One region of the Vibrio sp. 2132-1 genome, then DNA from elsewhere that is predicted to be linked to it. Evidence: predicted binding sites of a transcription regulator. Region 1 holds the regulator's gene; the other holds the start of a gene.
The links. Region 1 encodes MetJ, which represses methionine synthesis genes. Its sites were predicted from a motif close to TTAGACNTNTANANGTCTAA; they were not measured.
Positions count from the first base shown of each region.

Region 2: metK (methionine adenosyltransferase) is a predicted target of MetJ. The motif match lies at 7,272-7,291, and genes of this name have one in related genera.

Region 1 covers NZ_JAWPON010000023.1:189-12,407, reverse strand. Annotated here, with positions in the region: gene argE (acetylornithine deacetylase) at 1-389, shown strand, start outside; gene ppc (phosphoenolpyruvate carboxylase) at 662-3,295, shown strand; gene R8N47_RS20775 (PadR family transcriptional regulator) at 3,721-4,260, shown strand; gene metF (methylenetetrahydrofolate reductase) at 4,331-5,233, opposite strand; gene R8N47_RS20765 (bifunctional aspartate kinase/homoserine dehydrogenase II) at 5,495-7,903, opposite strand; gene R8N47_RS20760 (O-succinylhomoserine (thiol)-lyase) at 7,919-9,079, opposite strand; gene metJ (met regulon transcriptional regulator MetJ) at 9,305-9,625, shown strand; gene R8N47_RS20750 (malic enzyme-like NAD(P)-binding protein) at 9,738-11,015, opposite strand; gene bfr (bacterioferritin) at 11,222-11,698, opposite strand; gene R8N47_RS20740 ((2Fe-2S)-binding protein) at 11,792-11,980, opposite strand.
Region 2 covers NZ_JAWPON010000002.1:15,189-27,407, reverse strand. Annotated here, with positions in the region: gene R8N47_RS01845 (phosphoglycerate kinase) at 1-652, opposite strand, end outside; gene epd (erythrose-4-phosphate dehydrogenase) at 804-1,841, opposite strand; gene R8N47_RS01835 (ligand-gated channel protein) at 1,977-3,935, opposite strand; gene R8N47_RS01830 (LysR family transcriptional regulator) at 4,076-4,969, shown strand; gene tkt (transketolase) at 5,061-7,055, opposite strand; gene metK (methionine adenosyltransferase) at 7,371-8,525, shown strand; gene R8N47_RS01815 (DUF2189 domain-containing protein) at 8,928-9,725, shown strand; gene R8N47_RS01810 (SprT family zinc-dependent metalloprotease) at 9,794-10,291, shown strand; gene endA (deoxyribonuclease I) at 10,442-11,137, shown strand; gene rsmE (16S rRNA (uracil(1498)-N(3))-methyltransferase) at 11,251-11,982, shown strand; gene gshB (glutathione synthase) at 11,997-12,219, shown strand, end outside.

The DNA of each region.
Region 1 (12,219 bases):
GTGGTTGCTGTGAGCTGCATTACGACGTGCGTCCTCTTCCTGGCATTAGCCTTGATGGTTTAGAGAACATGTTGCGCGGAGCATTAAAAGAAGTCGAAGCGAAATGGCCAGGGAGACTGGAGATTATTCCATTGCATGAGCCTATTCCGGGTTACGAATGCCAACATGACCACCCATTTATTGGTGGTGTTGAAGAGATTTGCCAAACTAGTTCAGAAACCGTGAACTACTGTACTGAAGCACCATTTCTACAGCAGTTGTGTCCAACCTTGGTGCTCGGCCCTGGGTCAATCGACCAAGCCCATCAACCGGATGAGTTTCTATCCTTCGACTTTATCGACCCCACAATTGATGTGCTTTCAAAGGCGATGGTCAAGTACTGCTGTTAATACGCGTTTAAGCTCGAAAGTCTGTGCAGCTCGATTGAGCTGCATCTTTTTATCTTCACAATTTAGCGCTAGTCTTAACACTTATTTAACTTGTTATTTTGTAATTAATTTTCACTTCTTACTCTATGGCTGCCGTAAATTTGCTCTAAATCAGGAGACAGCGGAATAATTGCAAACTTAGTCTGCTTTATTTGACTATAACTGGTGCTTTTCGCTAGATTGGAGTCTTAACAAGGACAATGGATGTAGTTTTTTTACGAGGCAGGACGACAATGAACGAGAAATACGCCGCACTCAAAAGTAATGTGCGCATGTTAGGCCACTTATTGGGTAACACCATTCGCGATGCCCATGGCGAAGAAATCTTCGAGAAAGTGGAAACCATTCGTAAATTATCCAAATCAGCTCAAGCAGGGAATCAAGCAGACAGGGACAGCTTGATCGAAGAAATCAAACATCTACCTGATGAGCAGCTAACGCCCGTTACTCGCGCGTTTAACCAATTTCTAAACCTCACCAATATCGCTGAGCAATACCACACGATTTCACGCCATTGTGAAGAGCACATTTGCGAACCAGACGCGATTAACTCGCTGTTTTCTAAACTGGTACAAAACGATGTGAGCAAACTGGACACTGCCCAAGCGGTTCGTGATCTAAATATTGAATTGGTATTGACGGCTCACCCAACAGAAATTACGCGCCGCACGATGATCAACAAACTGGTCAAGATAAACGAGTGCTTATCAAAGTTGGAGCTAAGCGATCTTTCTTCTAAAGAGCGCAGAAAAACCGAACGCCGCCTAGAGCAACTGATTGCCCAAGGCTGGCATTCAGACGTGATTCGACAACAACGCCCAACTCCGTTGGATGAAGCAAAATGGGGCTTTGCGGTCGTTGAAAACTCGCTATGGGAAGCAGTACCGGACTTCCTACGTGAGATGAATGACCGTCTAAAATCTTACCTTGGAGAAGGTTTACCCATTGATGCTCGCCCAGTGCACTTCTCCTCTTGGATGGGCGGTGACCGTGACGGTAACCCGTTTGTTACTCACAACGTTACGCGTGAAGTCTTACTATTGTCTCGTTGGAAAGCCGCCGATCTTTATCTCAATGACATCAACGAGTTGATCAGCGAGCTGTCTATGACAGTTTCAAACGATCAAGTCCGTGAACTTGCTGGCGAAGATCAGCACGAACCATACCGTGCGATCCTGAAGCAATTACGCACTCTGCTCAATGAAACCAAAGATATTCTCGATGCTAAGATCCACGGTCAAAAACTGGCCGTTAAAGCCCCACTGCAAAAAGTCGAGCAACTTTGGGAACCGCTGTATGCCTGCTACCAGTCACTAAACGAATGTGGCATGGGTGTAATAGCCAACGGCTCACTACTGGATACACTACGCCGCGTAAAAGCATTTGGTATCCATCTTGTACGTCTTGATATCCGCCAAGAGAGCACGCGTCACTCAAACGTCTTGTCTGAACTAACTCGCTACTTAGGTATTGGTGATTACGAACAATGGAGTGAGCAAGATAAGATTGCTTTTCTAACTAACGAGCTGGCATCTAAACGTCCGCTTCTCCCTCGTGATTGGGAACCGTCTGAACCCGTCAAAGAGGTTTTGGATACCTGTAAGATTGTTGCAGCACAACCGCGTGAAGCGTTTGGCGCTTACGTTATTTCAATGGCACGTACCGCTTCTGATGTACTAGCCGTTCATCTACTGCTACAAGAAGCAGGTTGCCCTTACCGCATGGATGTGTGTCCTCTGTTCGAAACGCTAGACGATTTGAACAACGCAGAATCGGTCATCAAGCAGCTTATGGGGATTGACCTTTACCGTGGTTTTATCCAAAACCACCAGATGGTCATGATTGGTTACTCTGACTCAGCGAAAGATGCAGGTGTTATGTCTGCTGGTTGGGCTCAGTATCATGCGATGGAATCGTTAGTTAAAGTGGCTGAAGAAGAAGGCGTTGAGCTAACTCTATTCCATGGTCGTGGGGGCACAGTCGGTCGCGGTGGCGCACCTGCGCATGCTGCGCTTTTGTCGCAACCACCAAAAAGCTTGAAAGGCGGTTTACGTGTAACAGAGCAAGGCGAAATGATCCGCTTTAAACTGGGACTCCCAGATGTCGCAGTAAACAGCTTTAACCTATATGCAAGTGCGATTCTGGAAGCCAACTTGTTACCGCCACCGGAGCCAAAACAAGAATGGCGCGACTTGATGGAAGTGCTATCAGAAGTAAGCTGTGAGTCTTACCGAAATGTGGTTCGTGGCGAGCCAGATTTCGTGCCTTACTTCCGCCAAGCAACACCAGAACTCGAACTCGGCAAGTTGCCACTTGGTTCTCGTCCTGCAAAACGCAACCCTAAGGGCGGAGTAGAAAGCTTACGTGCAATCCCGTGGATCTTCTCATGGAGTCAAAACCGTTTGGTACTTCCTGCATGGCTAGGCGCAGGTGAAGCGATTCAATACTCGATCGATAAAGGCCACCAAGCATTGCTCGAAGAGATGTGCCGCGAATGGCCATTTTTCTCAACTCGTCTCGGCATGCTGGAAATGGTGTACTCTAAGTGTAATATTGATATCTCTCGCTACTACGATGAGCGATTGGTGGATGAGTCGCTCCGTCCACTCGGTGAAAAGCTTCGTGCTCAGCTTCAAGAAGACATCAAAGCGGTACTGAATGTAGAGAACAATGAAAACTTGATGCAGCATGACCCTTGGGGACTCGAGTCTATTCGCTTACGCAATATCTACGTTGAGCCATTGAATATGCTACAAGCAGAGCTGCTATACCGCACGCGTCAAACCGAAGAAGCTTCTGCAAACTTGGAAGAAGCGTTGATGGTGACGATTGCTGGTATTGCTGCAGGTATGCGCAACACAGGCTAATCGTTTCATTTTTAATAGAAAGCTGGGCAAATGCTCAGCTTTTTTTTATCACAGGATAATCGCACCAAAACAAAGGCAGTTAAATATACCACTAGAGACCCAAAAAATACCAAAATAAAAGAATAAAAAACCACAAGTTAACACTATTGATTATTATGTTAGTTTTTTAGGGTAATTTTGTCCTACTATTCCACTTCATGCTTATTATTTATATACTACTTGCCTGCTGAGAGCTCATAAATCCAATCATACCTGCTCCAGCCTTGATGGGACTCCCCATCTCTCTAGGTGATAAACGGCTTTAAGGTGACAGGACCAACATTGTTGGTGCTACTTATACATTAAAAAACTCAAGTGCCAGTAAGAGCGCAGCTGAAAGTATAAGTAGCTTGTTTACAAGTTTATTGACCATTTGGATTGAAGACATGTCATTACCACACGTAATCTTAACTGTTCTTAGCACTCGCGACGCAACCGGTTACGATATCACTAAAGAATTCTCTGCTAGCATCGGTTACTTCTGGAAAGCAAGCCACCAACAGGTGTACCGTGAACTCAACAAAATGGCTGAGAAAGAACTGGTTACTTGCGTATTAGAACCCCAAGAAGGCAAACCAGACCGCAAGGTTTACTCCATTACAGACGCTGGTCGCAGCGCTTTAGGAGAGTGGTTTGATCAACCAACTGCACACCCAACAGTTCGTGATGAGTTTTCAGCGAAATTGATGGCATGTGCCGTTCAACCAGCTGCTCCATTCCGTGACCAACTCGCCGAGCTAGTTGAAGAGTCTCGCAAACTGGTTTCTCACTACAAAGAAATTGAAGCGGCTTACTACGCAACGCCGTCAACTTTAGATAAACAAGCTCGCCTAGAACGTCTAACGCTTCGCCGTAACCTACTGTTACGTGAAACTTGGATCACTTGGGCAGAAGAAGTTCTAACTGAACTTGAAGTGATTGGTTAAACTCCTTTTGCTTTGATAAAACGAAAAAGGCTTGCCACTTGGCAAGCCTTTTATCTTTTTGAAACTAGGTTTACGCACCGACTACTGCGCGAGGACGAACACCCAACGTATGGCATAACGCGTAAGTCATCTCTGCACGGTTTAGTGTGTAGAAGTGAAAATCCTTAACCCCTTCACGACTCAGTACACGCACCATATCAATAGCTTGGCTAGCTCCTACAAGCTGGCGAGTCACCGGATCATCATCCAAGCCATCGAATTGTTTGCTCATCCATCCTGGTACTTTCACATTGTTCTGTGCCGCAAAGCGAGAAGCTTGCTTAAAGTTCGATACAGGCAAAATTCCTGGCACAATTTCTACGTCAATTCCTGCTGCGACACAACGGTCACGGAATCGCAGGTAAGACTCAACGTCAAAAAAGAACTGAGTAATAGCACGGTTTGCACCTGCATCTACCTTACGTTTTAGGTTCAATAAGTCAGACTGAGCGCTTTTAGCTTCAGGGTGAACCTCAGGGAATGCAGCAACGGAGATATCGAAATCGTGGCGTGATTTCAGCAGCTCAACCAAATCCGAGGCATACATATCAGGCGCACCGCCACCTGGAGGAATATCACCACGCAAAGCGACGATATTTTCAATACCATTGTTCCAATAATCATCGGCAATATTAATCAACTCTTCACGAGTCGCATCAATACAAGTGAGATGGGGAGCGGCAACCAATCCGGTTGTTGCTTTAATTTCTTTAATGATGGAGTGTGTTCTGTCACGCTCGCCGGAGTTCGCACCGTAAGTCACAGAAACAAATTTAGGTTGAAGCGTTTTAAGACGGTGCACTGAATTCCAAAGTGTTTCTTCCATCTTAGCGCTGCTTGGCGGAAAAAACTCAAACGATACATTGATGTTATCTGATAACTCAGCAATATTCTGGTTCAAGGCGTCGATATGGCCTGCGTGCGTATATCCCATCTTACTCTCCCTGCGGCACTCCGCCACGAAAACAAATCCTTAAAATCGACGTTTAGACGTCTATATGTCTACAGAATGTATTGAATACGATTTAATGTCAACCTTGTAATTATGAATTTTTCTCACGTTAATAATGAAGATAGTTCAAGTTTCTACTTGAGCATCATCTCACCATTTTGCACGGGTTATGACTTCAGTATGGCACTGATAGGGGAATAAAAAACCCTGGATTAATTCCAGGGTTTTAGGTCAATCGCAACTTTAAAATAAACCAGCCAATCGGTTGAGGTCGGATTGAATAGCGCCAGCTGTCACTTCTCTGCCTGCGCCTGGTCCTCGAATGACCAGAGGGTTATCTTTGTACCACTTGCTCTCTATGGCAAAAATGTTATCGCATGGCAATAAGTTGGCGAGCGCGTGCTCACGAGATAACGCTTCGACTCCCACCGTTGCTTTACCATTTTTTTCTAAACGCGCCACATAGCGAAGCACTTGATCGTTTCTCTGTGCTTTTGTCAGACGCTCTTGAAGTATTTCACTCAACAACGCTCCATTATCGAAGAAATCATCTAAGCTCAGTTCTCTTAATTCTTCTGGAACCAAAGACTCAACTTTAACGCTGTCTGGTTCTATATCTAGGCCCGACTCTCGAGCCAAGATGACTAACTTACGCATTACATCGGAGCCATCTAAATCAGAACGAGGGTCAGGTTCGGTTAACCCTTGCTGCCAAGCAAGATCGACTAAATCATTAAATGGCACAGAACCATCAAACTGTTGGAACAGCCATGATAGCGTCCCCGAGAAAATACCCGATAGAGCGACGATTTCATCCCCACTTTCACGAAGATCTCGCACGGTATGGTTTATCGGTAACCCAGCACCCACCGTTGCGTTGTATAGCCAATGACGACCAATTTTAGCGAATGCATCTTGAACCTGATGGTAGTACTGGCTATCTGCGGAACCGGCAACTTTGTTAGCGGAAATCAAATGAATGCCTTGCTGTGCGATTTCTACGTAGCGCTGAGCCAACTCTTTACTCGCGGTAACATCAAGCACGACGGCTTCATCGTAGCTTTTAAGCGCTCCCAAACGTGCCAGCCAATCCCCATTGTTTGCTATGCTTTCATCATCAAATCGTTCAGCAACACTCGCCGCCTCAATACCTTGCTCATCGAACCAATAGGTTTGGCTATCCACAACCGCGACAAGATCAAAGCTCATACCATGACGTTTTTCGAGCTCACTTTTTTGCGTCGCAAATAAATTTAACCAACTAGAACCAATATTACCCTTGCCACATAAAGCCACTGCCACGCGTTTTTGCGCTTGGAACAACTGGCTATGAATCGTTTGAACCAACGCCTCAGTATCAGTACGGCGCAAAACAGCGACTAGGCTCAGCCCTGAGTCTGTTTCAGAGATAAATTCTACCGGAGAGTGCTTTAGCTTCTGATAAAAGCCAAAGCAATGATTGGCGTTTTTCGTAACGCCTGCACCTACCGCAGCTAAGAGCGAGTAACCTTCTTTTAGCTTAATTTCAGCCTCTACCGCAAGCTCTTGCAAGTGTTTCAATGCACCACCGGCGATTTCTGCGGTGTAAGCCAAGCGTAGCGTGTGCTGATCGGATTGAGCTTCAAATGCCAGTGGCTCTAATTGCGCGCGCTGCAACGCTTGTAATACATCACTCTGTGTTTTTTCGAAGTCGTGCCCATGCATGAAAGACAACTGCACCAATAAAACATCATCCAGTGAAGTAATAATTTTAGCGCCACGACCAGATGCCAATACACGCTCAATACGAGTAGAACCCGACTCTGGCAGATAGCTACACTTGAGATTAAGGTCCATGGTACTTTGCGCCACAGGCTGAAGCGTACGACTGTGTAGCACTGGGGCAGCTAAGCGAGCAAGTTCACTGGCTTCATCCAATCGAAGTAACGGTAATAAACAAGCGTCAGACACCAAACGTGGATCGGCACTATAAACACCAGCAACATCACTCCAAATCGTGACAGTACTGACTTCAGCAAGCGCGCCTATGACCGTTGCAGAATAGTCAGAGCCGTTACGACCAAGTAGAATGGTTTCTCCTGCCTCGTTCTGAGCCATAAAGCCAGTAATTACCACACGTTTATGGTTATGCTGCGCGAGGATCTCTTTAATTAAAGGGTATGAACGAGCGCGATCAACCTCTGGTTGAGTTCCCGCTTCTGCACGTAAAAACGCTCGTGCATCTTGTGCAACCGCAGGGATAGAACGTTGAGATAATAACGCGGCCAATAGGCGAGCAGACCATACTTCTCCGTGTCCCAGTACCGCAGCTTTTTGCGCATTAGTGAGTGGTGCAGTCAGCTCCGAGAGAGTACTGAACTCATCATGTAATAAAGCTAACAGCTCTTCTTTTGCTTCACTCTCCAACAAGCTTTCTATTAGCTCAGTTTGGAACTGTCTTAAGCTTTGAAGCGCTTCATGCGCAATTCGGCCATCTTTATTTAACCCTTCCAAAAACTCAATCAAGCGATTAGTGGTTTTTCCTGCAGCAGAGACGACCACAAGATCATTTTCTGTCGAATACTCTTTGAGAATACCCACAACGCGTAAGTAGCATTCTGGGTTTGCTAAGCTACTGCCACCAAACTTATGCAGCTGACGTTGTACAGTCATTGTTATCGTCTCCTATTACTGGGTAGCTTTAGCGAACGCTTGTTCTAAATCTGTGATGAGGTCTTGTGCATCTTCCAAACCGACAGACAAACGCAATAGTTGATGAGAGACCCCAGCCTCCGCCAGTGCCTCCTCACCCATTGCACGGTGAGTCATGGATGCCGGGTGGCAAATCAAACTTTCTACACCACCTAATGATTCAGCTAATGAAAACAGTTGGAGCTCTTTCACAAACACCTTTAACTGCTCAAACGAACCAGCAAACTCAAAACTCAACATAGAGCCAAAGCCCGTTTGCTGCTTTTTAGCAATGTCGTGACCTGGATGTTCCGGCAGGCTTGGATGATAGATAGTTTTAACTAACGCTTGTTTCTGTAGGTAAGCCAGTACCTGCTGTGAGCTCTCTTCATGTACTTTCATACGAGCACCAAGCGTACGAATACCTCGCAGTGTCATGTAACTATCGAAAGGTGTGCCCGTTGCACCAATACAATTGCCCCACCATGCAAGCTCTTCTGCATGCGCTTCTGTGTTGGTGATGATTACCCCACCAATTACGTCCGAATGACCGTTGATGTACTTTGTTGTGGAGTGGATAACAAAATCCGCACCTAGCTCTAAAGGTTTTTGGTACACGGGTGTCAAAAAGGTATTGTCCACCGCAACTAACGCGCCGACTTGTTTCGCTTTTTCACAAGTAGCTGCAATATCCACTACGCGAACCAGAGGGTTTGACGGAGTTTCTAGCAAAATGAGTTTTGGTTTTTGTGCCAATGCAGCATCTAAAGCCTGTTCGTCTGATTGATCGACAAACTGAACCTTAAAATCGCCTTTATTAGCTCGGGTATTAAAAAGACGATAGGTACCACCATAACAATCGTGAGGAGCAATAATGAGATCATCTGGGCCGAGAAAAGCGGAAACCCATAAATTTAATGCCGACGTACCGCAGTTAGTAACAACCGCTCCTTTTCCAGACTCGAGTTCAGATAGCGCACTTTCCAACAGTCCGCGGTTTGGATTACCAGATCGTGTGTAATCATACTTGGGCACTTCACCAAAAGCAGGAAAACCATAGTTAGTGGAAAGATAAATAGGTGGAACGACAGCATGATATTGGCTGTCTGATTCAATACCAGTGCGTACTGCAATGGTCGCAGGTTTGCGAGTGCTCATGGGTGTATCCTTTCACGGGTAATGACTTCTAAATAGGAATGCGCTATATCTAATGAGTAACATAAAGTGATCAACACGCTTCCTTTGCTGTTATGTTCACTTTACTCGTCAAAAAATGAGACGTCAACACTTCTAGACGTCTATATGTCTTTGCTTATGGCGGTAAATGCAGCTAAAATCAGCACCTAAATTATTTTTAACCGATTACATAAATGAAGGTGTGCAATGGCTGACTGGAATGGCGAATACATTAGCCCATATGCAGAGCACGGCAAAAAAAGCGAACAAGTAAAAAAAATTACCGTCTCTATCCCGCTAAAAGTTTTAAAGGTGCTAACTGATGAGCGTACTCGCCGTCAGATCAATAACTTACGCCATGCAACCAATAGCGAATTGCTATGCGAGGCATTTTTGCACGCGTACACAGGTCAGCCACTTCCGACAGATGAAGACCTTCGTAAAGACCGTCCTGATGATATTCCAACAGAAGTAAAAGCGCTGATGACGGAAATGGGCATCGAATTTGAGTCATTCGACGAAGAATAAAAAAGCCTGATAAGAGGTTTCAGGTAATAACTCTTGCCTCGAGCCAAATGAATGACATAAAAAATGGGACGCAATAGCGTCCCATTTTTGTGTATCACATCTGAAAGATATATTACTCTGCCATGTAGCTTTCAGGCATCTCGATACGAGCTACACCTGAATTAACCGCCGCCTGAGCAACCGCTTTTGCAACACGTGGTAGCAAACGTGAATCCATTGGTTTTGGAATAATATAGTCCGCACCAAACTCTAGCTTATCAACACCTGCAGCCTTCAATACGGCTTCAGGTACAGGCTCTTTTGCTAGCTCACGAATCGCCTCAACGGCTGCAAGTTTCATTTCATCATTGATTTCACTTGCACGCACATCAAGAGCACCGCGGAAAATGAATGGGAAACACAATACGTTGTTAACTTGGTTAGGATAATCACTACGGCCAGTACCCATGATCAAGTCATCACGAACTGCGTGAGCAAGTTCCGGCTTGATTTCAGGATCCGGGTTAGAACATGCGAATACGATTGGCTTATCTGCCATCAACTTCAACGCTTCCGCTGGCAATAGGTTTGGACCAGATACACCTAGGAACAGATCTGCACCTTCAATCACGTCTTCTAGTGTGCGCTTATCTGTATTGTTCGCAAATAGCTGCTTATATTCATTAAGATCATCACGACGAGTGTGAATCACACCTTTGCGATCTAGCATGTAGATTTTTTCGCGCATTGCGCCGCATTTGATCAGAAGCTCCATACACGCTACAGCGGCAGCGCCAGCGCCAAGACAAACAATTGTTGAATCTTCAAGTTTCTTACCTTGAAGTTCGATTGCATTCAGCATACCCGCTGCCGTTACAATAGCAGTACCATGTTGATCATCGTGGAATACTGGTACATCACAACGTTCAATCAGACGCTTTTCAATCTCAAAACAGTCTGGTGCTTTAATATCTTCAAGGTTGATACCGCCAAAAGTGTCTGCAATGCTCGCAACAGTATCAACAAATTCATCGATCGTGCGGTGCTTAACTTCAATATCAATAGAGTCAAGACCTGCAAAACGCTTAAACAGTAACGCTTTACCTTCCATCACTGGCTTAGATGCAAGTGGACCTAGGTTACCTAGACCTAGAATAGCGGTACCGTTAGAAATAACAGCAACCATGTTCCCTTTTGCAGTGTACTTGTACACGTTATCCGGGTTTTGTGCGATTTCACGCACTGGCTCTGCAACACCAGGGCTATATGCAAGGGCAAGATCACCCGCCGTTTCCGCAGGCTTTGTCAGTTCGACAGCAATCTTTCCTGGAGTTGGATAAGCATGGTAATCCAATGCTTTTTGGCGATGTTCTTCTTCTGGAGTGGCTGCTTGGTGGTTGTCTTCAGACATGGACGTTTCTCTTTTTTATTTTTAGGTAAGGGGGCATAAATTCTATCGGATAGAAATCAAACTTCATAGGCAAGATTGCGAGCAATATCCTTAAAAAGCCGATAATAAAAGAGATTAGACCAGATAACGGGGTTAAGCACCCGATTTTCGAGTCAGGTGCTCTTTCTTCTTACTATTATTGGAGTATGCAAAATTAGAAAGTATCGTTACTCTTCGTCCACGTATTGCGCTTGGAGATAATTCTCAATACCAGACATTTCAATCAAGCCAAGTTGCGTCTCTAGCCAATCAACATGTTCTTCTTCATCTTCAAGAATATCTTGGAAGAGATCTCGAGACACATAATCTCGAATGTCTTCAGCGTAGGCAATCGCATCTTTTAAATCTGGAATAGCCGCCATTTCAAGCTTTAAGTCACACTCGAGCATTTCCTTGGTATCTTCACCAATCATCAACTTACCTAAATCTTGTAGGTTCGGTAGGCCTTCAAGGAACAAAATACGCTCAATTAGATGATCGGCATGCTTCATCTCATCGATAGATTCGTGATATTCCTTGTCTGCTAGGTGCTTTAAGCCCCAGTCTTTATACATTCTGGCGTGAAGAAAATACTGATTAATAGCGACGAGCTCGTTACCGAGCACTTTATTGAGATGTTGAATGATGATTGGATCGCCTTTCATGACAAAACCCTCCTCTTTGGCTTCATTTAAATGTAGAAGCAAATGAGAAGGTGTCAAAATGTAAGGCAAATAATTACTGCATACTTACAGCAATTAGCTGGCTTGTTTAAATTCCGTGTAACTAGTTTCCGCTAAAATTTCCTTGGCCTGTCTGATGCACTTACCACATTGGCTGCCCAATGCCGTGCACTTTTTGATTCCTTTAATATCTGTTACGCCTTCATCTATCGCCAACTTCCTAATTTTTTTGTCGGAGACACCATGGCAAAGACAAACGTACATACTCAAAAAACCTATAAAACTAATCTGTGACAAACAATATAAACAAGAATAGTTCTTGTTACCAGTCGCATTATGGTGTCCGCTCAGAATATTTGGTTATAACGATTTTACCGCTGCAGGAAAAGATCAAAGGGTTAAGAGGGGTGAGTAAAAGCGTTAAGAAACAAAGCCGGTAAAACTCTGTTTTTAAATCGAAAAAGTGACGTCTTTTATTTCAACACTTATAACTAAATGTAATC
Region 2 (12,219 bases), on a different contig from region 1:
CAATACCACCACCAACAACGAGTTGGTCAGCGATTTTAGATAGAGACTCAAGAACAGTTAGCTTAGTAGAAACTTTTGAACCACCTACGATAGCAACCATTGGACGAGCTGGCTTGTCCATTGCTTTGCCTAGCGCTTCTAGTTCGTTCGCTAGTAGAGGACCAGCACATGCTACGTCTGCGTGCATACCAACGCCGTGAGTAGATGCTTGAGCACGGTGAGCCGTACCGAATGCGTCCATTACGAATACGTCACATAGTGCTGCGTATTTCTTAGATAGCTCTTCGTCGTTTTTCTTTTCGCCTTTGTTGAAGCGAACGTTTTCAAGAACAACAAGTTCACCCGCATTTAGCTCTAGGCCATCTAGGTAGTCTTTTGCTAGCTTCACTTCGCAATCTAGTGCGTCGTTTAGGTAATTAACAACTGGTTGTAGAGAGAACTCTTCAGCGTATTCACCTTCAGTTGGGCGACCTAGGTGAGACGTAACCATTACTTTAGCGCCTGCTTCTAGGCAGTGCTTAATAGTTGGAAGAGATGCGATGATACGTGCATCCGAAGTTACTTTACCGTCTTTTACTGGCACGTTTAGGTCAGCACGGATAAATACACGTTTACCTGCAAGATCCAGGTCAGTCATCTTGATTACAGACATGATGTGTCCTCTCAAATATTTAATAATTAAAGTTTTTGAAAACTCGGCAACCCTGCCAAGCCTGTTAATTCTTCAAACTGGTTATAGATATGGAGATATTATGGATTTATTTCAAGGCTAGAAATAAAAATTCTCCATCACTTCTTCGTCATTACTGTTCCACTTGCGAAGAAGCTTGCATTGCTAAGGCAGTATCCAGCATCCGGTTAGCAAAGCCCCATTCGTTGTCGCACCAAACGAGCATTTTTACGAGTTGCCCGTTACTCACTCTAGTCTGGCTTCCATCCACAATCGCACTATGGGGGTCGTGGTTAAAGTCGATGGAAACGAGTGGCGATTCAGTATAGTCAACAATGTTACGTAATGTACACTGAGATGCGTTAACAATGGTTTGATTTACGTCATTAACTTTCACATTTGTACTAATTGTGACACTTAAATCCATTGCAGTGACGTTAACCGTTGGAACACGAACAGAAATTGCTTCGAATTTGTTGGAAAATTTCGGGAAGATTCTTTCAATCCCCTTATGCAACTTAGTGTCCACCGGAATAATAGATTGGCTTGCAGCGCGGGTACGGCGTAAGTCGTTATGATACGCATCAATTACTTGTTGATCGTTCATGGACGAATGAATTGTGGTAATGGTGCCAGACTCTATGCCGAAGGCTTCGTCTAATACTTTAATGATGGGAACGATACAGTTGGTGGTGCAAGAGCCATTGGAGACAACACGGTGCTCGTCTTTCAGAGTTTCGTGGTTCACGCCATAGATAATCGTATTATCTAGGTCGTTTGCGCCCGGGTGCGAAAACAGTACTTTCTTAGCGCCAGCTTCTATATGCGCTTGCCCATCGGCTTGCGAACCAAATACGCCAGTGCAATCCAAGACGATATCAACTTCTAAATCACGCCAAGGAAGTAATTCGATTTCGGAGAGGTGGAGAATGCGAATGGAATCATATTCACCGCTGTCATGATGAACATGCAAATGTTCTTGGTCATGGGAAATTTTTTTACCAAAGCGACCATGACTGGTGTCATATTGCAGTAGGTGTGCCATCGCCTCTGGCTGTGCTAGTTCGTTAACCGCCACAACCTTGATCTGCTGGTGTTTTCCGCTTTCATACACCGCTCGCAGAACATTACGACCTATACGTCCAAATCCATTGATCGCAACCTTTAGCATTTATCCTTCGCCCTACCAAAAATTTCGTGTTACAGATACTACCTGATCAGGCTGACAAACGCACCTGTTGAATCACAGTAAAGCAGGATTAAAAAAGGTCGAGACTATGCTCGACCTTATTACAACGATAGATAATTAAAATGCGACGTCTAAACCTAACCAGTAGCGACGACCATCTTCAATATATCCGTATTCTTCGTAACTGATTTCCTCGTCCAGCAAGTTATAGATAGCGCCTTTAATACGAGTATTGTCGGTTAACTGGTATGTCACACCGGCGTCCACAAAGGTATAAGCTGGCTCTACGATACTGTTTCTTGATGGGCCAGTAACCGGATCCATTTCTTTACCTCGGTACGTGACTTTCGCCCAGCTCTCTAGATCTGTTGTCGTTTGCCAAGTCACATCCACATTAAACAGATGCTTTGGTAACTGCTGCAGCGGCATGCCTTTGTATTCACCTGTTTTTTGCTCTGAGTCGGTAAATGTGTAGCTCGAGCTAAGGTAAATGGTTTCCGTTAACGGCGATGCTAAGGTCGCTTCAATACCTTGTGTGACGGCTTCATCCACGTTAATACGGTACGTTGGATCTGCGCCCCATTGGTTTGGACCATCAGTACAGATAGTGTCTGGACAAACAACACGTGTGATCTTGTCTTTGAATTCGTTATGGAACGCTGTCAAAGAGACATCTAAGCCAGAATCACCTTGATACAAGACGCTGATTTCTTTGTTTAGCGACGTTTCAGGGTCAAGATCTGGGTTACCGTAGATATTACCGCCACCACTGACTTGCGCCCAGCCAGGAGTAATTTCACGTAATTGTGGAGAACGGAAACCTGTTGCCACACCGCCTTTCACCGTCCAAGACGGATCAACTCGCCATACACCGTAAACACGCGGACTAAAGTGCGCGCCATAGTTTTCGTCATGATCTAGACGGCCACCAAGCGTAACGCTAAACGGATCAGCGATTTTCCATTCATCTTCAATGAAAATAGCCCACTGCGTATTCGATGTTTCAGTCTTCGATGACGCTTTGTTGGAGGTGAAATCCTCAAGCTCTGCATGAGTGGCGTCCACACCCGTCGTCAACGTATGGTTTCCGATACCAGTCACCAAGCTCGATTTGAACGTGGTGTTGGTGATCGTCATCTCACGAGATTTGTTCTCGCTCTCTTCTCGCTGTAAGTAAGTGTCTGAAATGCCAATCGAATCCCAATCACCGTTGTGGCTTACCGTTACGTAATTACGACGATATTCATTCAGTGAGTCTTCACACCCACCACGACACCCAGTGGTCGGCACTGAAAGGCCCACATTACCACGACGACTTTGTGCCGACGTGCCACCTTCTAATTGCACCGAGTGGCGATCATTAATCTGGTAAGTCAGTTTTGAAGAGATACTCTGCATATCTTTATCTTCATAACCGTATTCGATGTCATCTTCTTCTCTGGTTGTGTACTGACCATATACTTGGAGAGATAAATTTTCAGCCAACGGACCATTAACGAAAAAGTTCGCGCTCTGCTCTCCCCCTGAGCGGCTATTCTCTTGTAGTACCGTGCCCAGTTGAACATTACCTGTCCACTCTAGCGCATCTTTTCGTGTGATGACGTTAATCACACCACCAATCGCATCAGAACCGTAAAGCGTCGACATTGGGCCACGAATAACTTCGATTCGCTCAATCGCTTGAAGAGGAGGTAACCAACCTTGTTCGATACCAGGACCGTCACTATTTGGACGAGTTTCACGCGTGCTTTGACGTTTACCGTCGACCAGTATCAAAGTGTATTTAGAACCCATACCACGGATACTAATGTCGGTGGTATCACCACCACCTGTCACGACAACACCTGGCACACTTTTTAGTGCATCAGTCACATCGCGGTAATAACGGGAGTCCAACTCCTCACGTGAAATAACACTAATACTTGCAGGCGCGTCCGCTTGAGATTGCTCGTAGCTTGATGCAGTTACAACCACTGTTTCCATTTTAGAAACTGCATCATTGGCAAAAACATGAGGGACACTGACGAAGGCTAAAATACCAGTTGCGGTAATAACTGGCAGTCTAAGAGTAGACATCTACATCTCCATAATTGATAATGATTATTATTTTCGAAAGTGAATTATTCACAAATAGAATGAGATGCATAGTGAGAGTTATGGAACGGTTCTTTCCATTTATGGAACTCGTACATAACGCAGTAAGGAGTAAAAGAAATATGCACGACTTAGCATCAATTAGAGCCTTTGATGCGCTCAATCAGCATAAAAGTTTGACAGCCGCTGCTAAAGCCCTTAATCAGCCAAAATCAACGCTAAGTCGTCGCTTGGCACAATTAGAAGAAGACTTCGGTCAGGCTCTAACCGCCAGACAAGGTAATCGATTAGTTCTGACAAGAGCTGGAGAGATCTTTGCCCACTACAGCCGCCAGATTCTTGAGTTAAGTGAAGAGAGTTATGATGCACTTCAAGGTTTAACGAACCAAGTTTCAGGGCCACTGCATATTGTTTGTCACACTGCCTTAGTTAGAAGCTGGCTCGGCGGCGTACTCAATCGTTTTCTTGCTGATAATCCCGATGTTAGAGTTCAACTTACCAGTGACTTTTCTGAGGCGCATCATGACCCAGATTTGTTCATCTGGCTCGGTGAACGTAAAGAGCTAGACTGGCGAAAAGAAGTGCTGGGGGTATTTCGCTATACGCCTTTTGCCTCTCCAAATTATCTAAAACAACATGGGCCTATACCGCACCCCAAAGAACTTGAAGCACATCCATGGATCGATTTTGGTTCAGTGCAAGAAAATGGATTGATGCTAGCACACCCTCAACACGGTGAGTTCTTTTTAGAACCCTTTGTTAGTCGCTTATACAGCGACAACATAGCAATGCAAATAGACAGTATCGCGAATGGTCATGGTATTGGACTGCTGCCGACTTGGACAGCATGCGGCTATGAGAAACATCACCCAGGGCGAATCACACCATGCTTAGAAGGTTGGCTTTCTGAGCCTATTTCCATTAACTGCTATACACCAGCAGGACGACCACCACTGCGCTTATCCGTACTTTTAGACTGCATTCACCAAAGCATTCCACAAGGTTGGAAAACCTGACAAAAATAAAAAGGCCATCATAATGATGGCCTTTCTAACTTTAGCGTTTAACAATCGTCGTTTACGTTCGACTGTTTAGACGGTCCTGCAATTACGCTAGCAATTCTTTTGCTGTGTTCACTACGTTTTCAGTCGTGAAGCCAAACATCTCGAATAGCTGACCAGCAGGTGCAGATTCACCGAATGTTGTCATACCGATGATGCGACCGTCGAAGCCAACGTACTTGTACCAGAAATCAGCAATGCCCGCTTCAATAGCGATACGTGCCGTTACGTCTGATGGCAGTACAGATTCACGGTAAGCGGCGTCTTGTTTGTCAAATGCATCTGTTGATGGCATTGAAACAACGCGTACTTTCTTACCTTCAGCAGTTAGCTGTGCTGCTGCTTCTACTGCTAGTTCAACTTCAGAACCTGTTGCGATAAGGATTAGCTCAGGCTTGCCTTCGCAATCTTTCAGAATGTAAGCACCTTTCGCGATGTCTGCTACTTGTTCTGCTGTACGCTCTTGTTGCGCAAGGTTTTGACGAGAGAAGATAAGTGCTGTCGGTGCATCTTTACGTTCAATCGCTAGTTTCCATGCAACTGCAGACTCAACTTGGTCACATGGGCGCCATGTGCTCATGTTTGGAGTTACACGTAGAGACGCCATTTGCTCAACAGGTTGGTGAGTTGGGCCATCTTCGCCAAGACCGATCGAATCATGCGTGTAAACTTGGATGTTCTGAATTTTCATCAGCGCAGCCATACGCATTGCGTTACGAGCGTATTCCATGAACATTAGGAATGTTGCGCCGTAAGGAACGAAACCACCGTGCAATGCGATACCGTTGATGATAGCAGTCATACCGAATTCGCGTACACCGTAGTGGATGTAGTTGCCAGAGAAGTCCTCCGTTTCTAGAGACTTAGAACCAGACCACATGGTCAGGTTAGAAGGCGCTAGGTCAGCAGAACCACCCATAAACTCAGGAAGCATTTGACCAAACGCTTCTAGTGCATTTTGCGATGCTTTACGTGATGCAATGTTCGCTGGGTTTGCTTGAAGATCAGCAATGATTTGGTTCGCTTTTTCTTCCCACTGTGCAGGAAGTTCGCCGTTTAGACGACGTTTAAGCTCTGCCGCTTCAGCAGGGTAAGCTGCAGCGTATGCTTCGAATTTTTCATTCCAAGCTGCTTCTTTCGCGGCGCCCGCTTCTTTTGCATCCCACTCAGCGTAAACATCTGCCGGGATCTCAAATGGGCCGTACTCCCAACCTAGGTATTCGCGAGCCGCTTGGATTTCATCGTGACCTAGTGGTGCACCGTGACAGTCGTGCGAACCAGACTTGTTAGGAGAACCGAAACCGATAATTGTTTTGGTACAGATAAGCGTAGGACGTGGGTCCGCTTTTGCTGCTTCAATTGCTGCGTTGATCGCGTCTGAGTCGTGACCATCGACTGCTGGGATTACATGCCAGCCGTACGCTTCAAAACGCTTAGGTGTATCGTCAGAGAACCAGCCTTCAACGTGACCGTCGATAGAAATGCCGTTGTCATCCCAAAACGCGATCAGTTTGCCTAGACCTAACGTCCCAGCAAGAGAGCATGCTTCATGCGAGATGCCTTCCATTAGACAGCCGTCACCCATGAACACATACGTAAAGTGGTCAACGATATCGTGACCTTCTTTGTTGAACTGTGCCGCTAGTGCTTTCTCTGCGATCGCCATACCAACAGCGTTAGTGATGCCTTGACCTAGAGGACCCGTTGTTGTCTCGATACCAGGCGCGTAGCCGTACTCTGGGTGACCTGGGGTTTTTGAGTGCAATTGACGGAAGTTTTTCAGATCGTCAATAGATAGCTCGTAACCGCTTAAGTGCAGTAGAGAGTAAATAAGCATTGACCCATGACCGTTTGACAGCACAAAGCGATCGCGGTCGGCCCACTCTGGGTTTGAAGGGTTATGGTTTAGGTGAGAGCGCCAAAGAACTTCAGCGATATCAGCCATACCCATTGGTGCGCCTGGGTGGCCTGAGTTAGCTTGTTGAACACCATCCATGCTTAGAGCACGAATTGCATTGGCAAGATGTTTACGAGACGACATGTCTGCTCCTGAGTACATTAAGCGAAACGAAAAGTAGGTCATAATTCTCTCAAAGCCCTGTTGGGTGTGCAAACGTTTTCCAGTCCAAAACCTCACAAATATTGCACCTTTCGCGCCAAATCGTTCGAAGTTCTTAAAATTATCAATAAATCAGGCAAACGTTTGGTTATAACAAAAACCAAAAAAGAGCTTGTAATTCGAGCAATCAAATTTAGAATAGACGTCTAGATGTAGATACACCTACAAAAATTAGTATTAATTTGCGCTGGAGAGTTTATCATTCCCCAGTTTTAAACCAGATATAGTGGAGCTAACATGGCTAAGCACCTGTTTACTTCTGAGTCAGTATCAGAAGGTCATCCAGATAAAATTGCAGACCAGATTTCTGATGCGGTTCTTGACGCGATTCTAGAGCAAGATCCAAAGGCTCGTGTTGCATGTGAGACTTACGTTAAAACCGGTATGGTAATGGTGGGTGGTGAAATCACGACTTCAGCATGGGTAGACATCGAAGAGTTAACTCGTGAAACCGTTCGTGAAATCGGCTACGTACATTCAGATATGGGCTTTGACGCAGATTCTTGTGCGGTACTAAACACAATCGGTAAACAGTCGCCAGATATCAACCAAGGTGTTGATAAAGCTGACCCTAAAGAACAAGGTGCAGGCGACCAAGGCATCATGTTTGGTTACGCTTGTAACGAAACTGAAGTACTAATGCCAGCGCCAATTACTTACTCTCACCGTCTTGTTCAAAAGCAAGCAGAAGTTCGTAAAAACGGCACACTACCTTGGTTGCGTCCTGATGCAAAATCTCAGGTAACATTCCAATACGATCAAGGTAACATCGTTGGTATCGACGCGGTTGTTCTTTCAACTCAACACTGTGACTCAATCTCAACTTCAGACCTGCGTGAAGCGGTAATGGAAGAGATCATTAAGCCAGTACTACCTTCTGAGTGGATCAACAAAGAAACAAACTTCTTCATTAACCCAACCGGTCGCTTCGTAATCGGTGGTCCTATGGGTGACTGTGGCCTAACTGGTCGTAAGATCATCGTAGATACCTACGGCGGCGCAGCTCGTCACGGTGGCGGTGCGTTTTCTGGTAAAGATCCATCAAAAGTTGACCGTAGTGCAGCATACGCAGCACGCTACGTAGCGAAAAACATCGTAGCGGCAGGCATGGCTGACCGTTGTGAGATCCAACTTTCTTACGCAATCGGTGTTGCTGATCCAACGTCTATCATGGTGGAAACGTTCGGTACTGAGAAAGTACCTCACGACATCATCATTGAAGCGGTTCGTCAATTCTTCGACCTACGTCCATACGGTCTACAAGAAATGCTTAACCTTCTTCAACCTATCTACAAGAAGACAGCGGCATACGGTCACTTCGGTCGTGAAGAATTCCCGTGGGAAGCGACAGACAAAGCTGCACTTCTACGCGATTTCGCTGGCATCAAATAATCAAGCTAAGCAAGAATCAATCAAGCCCTCGCCTATGGTGGGGGCTTTTTATTTTCAGCAACTTTTATCTAGTCATTTCGGCTCATACCGCCCTGCCCCACAAAGCAGTCCTGTTTCTCCCTCATTTTTATACCGAATAAATTTTAAGCAATTATTTGTAAATTATCCCATCTCCGCCAATAGTTAAAATATTGTTAACTCCAATTTAAATAGAGACGTCGGATGCTGGCGACTGTGGAAGCAACACTTAAGTAAAGACATGAGTCAGGCATCTTTATGGCCGATACCAAACTAAGCCAATGCTCAGATGTAAACTTGAAAAAGTCGCTTCAAGTTTGACTGAACAAAAACCGCTGTCAGTTGGTATAAGCGGATAATGTGGGAATAAATCAAGGAGGAGTTATGCCTCGAACTGTTAATCCATCGGACTTCCACAACAAACGAAAGGAAGTGCCAGACAACGAATATGCCAGAACCATACCGTGCAATACGGTCAATCTTTCTGCACCTTTTCATTGGCTCGCATTAGGTCTGCATGATTTCGTGCGAATGCCGCTTATTAGTGCTTTCTATGGCATCTGTTTTATGGCTGCTGCGATAGGCATTGTTTTGCTCGTACAGTGGCAAGGCACACACTTAGTCGTCATGCCCAGTTTGATTGTTTACATGTTAATCGGTCCGTTTCTCGCGCTGGGCTTGTATGATGCCAGTTGGGAGAGAGAGCGCGGACACAAAGCAAGCTTGTTCCATTCAATGAAAGCGATCGGTCGTAACTCAACATCTCAATGGGCGTTCGCCGTGTTACTCGCAGTGTGTATGATATTTTGGATGCGCATTGCCGCTCTACTTCATGCACTCTACCCTTCTGTTCAAGGGGCACCTTTAAGTGAGTTCCTACCCTTCCTTGTCATCGGCTCTTTAGTTGGCTTTGTTTTGGCTTGTGTGGTGTTTAGCATTTCAGCCTTTTCTATTCCTCTCATGATGGAGCGTCGCGTAGACATGATGACCGCTGTATTTACCAGCTTTAATGCAGTGAAATCCAATATTCCAGCAATGATTGTTTGGGCAGCGATCATCTGTGGCGGTATTCTTATCGGCTTTGCGACCTACGGGATCGGAATGTTGTTTACCATGCCAATTCTAGGCTACGGTACATGGCACGCTTACCATGCCACCATCAAGAAAAAACACACACCATAATTAACTGATGCTATGATCTGGCCCTCGCAAATGCGGGGGCTTTTTTATTTGATTTATCGAGGTGAATTGTGGATATAGAACTCAGCTATAAAGCCAAGCAAGTGATGGCGGGCTGTATCGCGATGGCGGAACAAGCTTTCAAACGTTCTTTCCCGATTCCAACAATCACCTTCGACGTCCGTGGGAAAGCGGCAGGAAAAGCCTACCTTCAATTAAATCAAGTACGCCTAAACCCTGTTTTATTTCGCGAAAACACCCAAGCATTCTTAGATGAAGTCATTCCTCATGAAGTAGCACACCTGATTACTTATCAGGTTTACGGGCGAGTTAGGCCTCACGGTAAAGAATGGAAAGGCGTCATGGAAGCCGTATTTAACGTACCAGCCAAAACCACTCACAGCTTTGAAGTAAAATCCGTTCAAGGTAAGACCTTTGAGTATCGTTGTGGTTGTATGACCTACCCTCTATCGATTCGCCGTCATAATAAAGTGCTGCGCAAAGAGGCAACGTACTCTTGTCAAAAATGCCGCCAACCACTTAACTTCACCGGCATTCAATTATCGTAGCCCTTACCTCATAGTGTTACTTGCGTTCCCAAAATAAAGATCGAGTTGATCAAAACCTTCCCTTCGCCACTTATTGTTAACTTACTCATCACTAAAGCTATTTTATGCGTGTTATCATGAATAAAGTCATACTTTATAAAGACTTTTATCATGAAATACTTACTCTCTCTGTTGCTTATCGCGCTTTCTAGCACTGCGATTGCCGCGCCACCGAGCTCATTCTCTGCAGCCAAACGTGAGGCGGTCAAAATTTATCAAGACCACCCAACAAGCTTCTACTGTGGCTGTAACATTCAATGGCAAGGCAAGAAAGGCTTACCCGATTTAGCCTCTTGCGGCTACCAAGTCCGTAAACAAGAAAAACGGGCTGCACGAATCGAATGGGAGCACGTTGTTCCTGCGTGGCAATTTGGCCACCAGCGTCAATGCTGGCAAGATGGCGGACGTAAAAACTGTAAGAAAAAAGACAAAACTTTTCGTTTGATGGAAGCAGACTTGCACAACCTAACTCCTGCTATTGGTGAAGTAAACGGTGACCGTTCGAACTACAACTTCAGCCAATGGAACGGTATGGATGGCGTGAGTTATGGTCGCTGTGAGATGCAAGTGAACTTTAAGCAGCGTAAAGTCATGCCACCAGACCGTGCGCGTGGCTCAATTGCTCGTACCTATCTATACATGAGCAAAGAGTACGGTTTCAAACTGTCGAAGCAGCAAACGCAATTAATGAGTGCTTGGAACAAAACCTATCCTGTCGATAAATGGGAATGTGAGCGTGACGAGCGCATTGCAAAAGTACAGGGCAATCACAACCCATTTGTTCAAGAAGCCTGCCGCGCACTGTAACCTCCGACCTCGAAGCGTTTCAATTACTGATATTGAAACGCTTCTTGCCCCTTGTTTTTTCGGTGCAAAGCATCCATGTTAGGGTTTAAGTTTATTCTCTTGCTGGAAATCTCATGCGTACCCCTCGAATTTATCATCCAGAAACCATTCATCAACTTGGCTCACTTGCTTTAAGTGACGACGCAGCAGGCCATATCGGTCGTGTTTTGCGCATGAAAGAAGGCCAAGACGTTCTCCTTTTTGACGGCAGTGGCGCAGAGTTCCCAGCGGTTATCAGTGAAGTCAGCAAGAAATCAGTTTTGGTTAACATCACCGAGCGCGTAGAAAACAGTATTGAATCCCCTTTAGATCTGCACCTTGGTCAAGTCATTTCACGTGGCGATAAGATGGAGTTCACCATCCAAAAGTCTGTTGAACTTGGCGTCAATACCATCACTCCTCTGATTTCTGAACGTTGTGGCGTCAAGCTTGACCAAAAGCGTTTTGAGAAAAAACTCGCGCAATGGCAGAAAATCGCCATCAGTGCCTGTGAGCAATGTGGGCGTAATGTCGTGCCCGAAATTCGTCCAATTATGAGCTTGGAAGAGTGGTGTCAAGAAGAGTACGATGGTTTAAAGCTTAACCTTCACCCTCGTGCTAAATACTCAATCAACACTTTGCCAACCCCGGTTGAAAAAGTGCGCCTACTGATCGGTCCTGAAGGCGGTTTATCGTCTGAAGAGATCGAGATGACTCGAGAATACCAATTTGAAGAAACGCTACTCGGCCCTCGCGTTCTGCGTACCGAAACAGCGGCTCTGACAGCAATTACAGCCTTACAAGTTCGTTTCGGCGATCTTGGTTAAAACGGAGAAAAATAATGATCAAACTCGGTATCGTAATGGACCCAATCTCGTCCATTAACATCAAAAAAGACTCTAGCTTTGCCATGATGCTTGAAGCGCAACGACGCGGCTATGAAATCCACTACATGGAAATGAATGATCTGCATCTCGATCAAGGCGTTGCCATTGCAGATACTAAAGTGGTAGAACTAAAAGAAGATCCAAACGGTTGGTACGAGTTCAAATCAGAGCAAACTA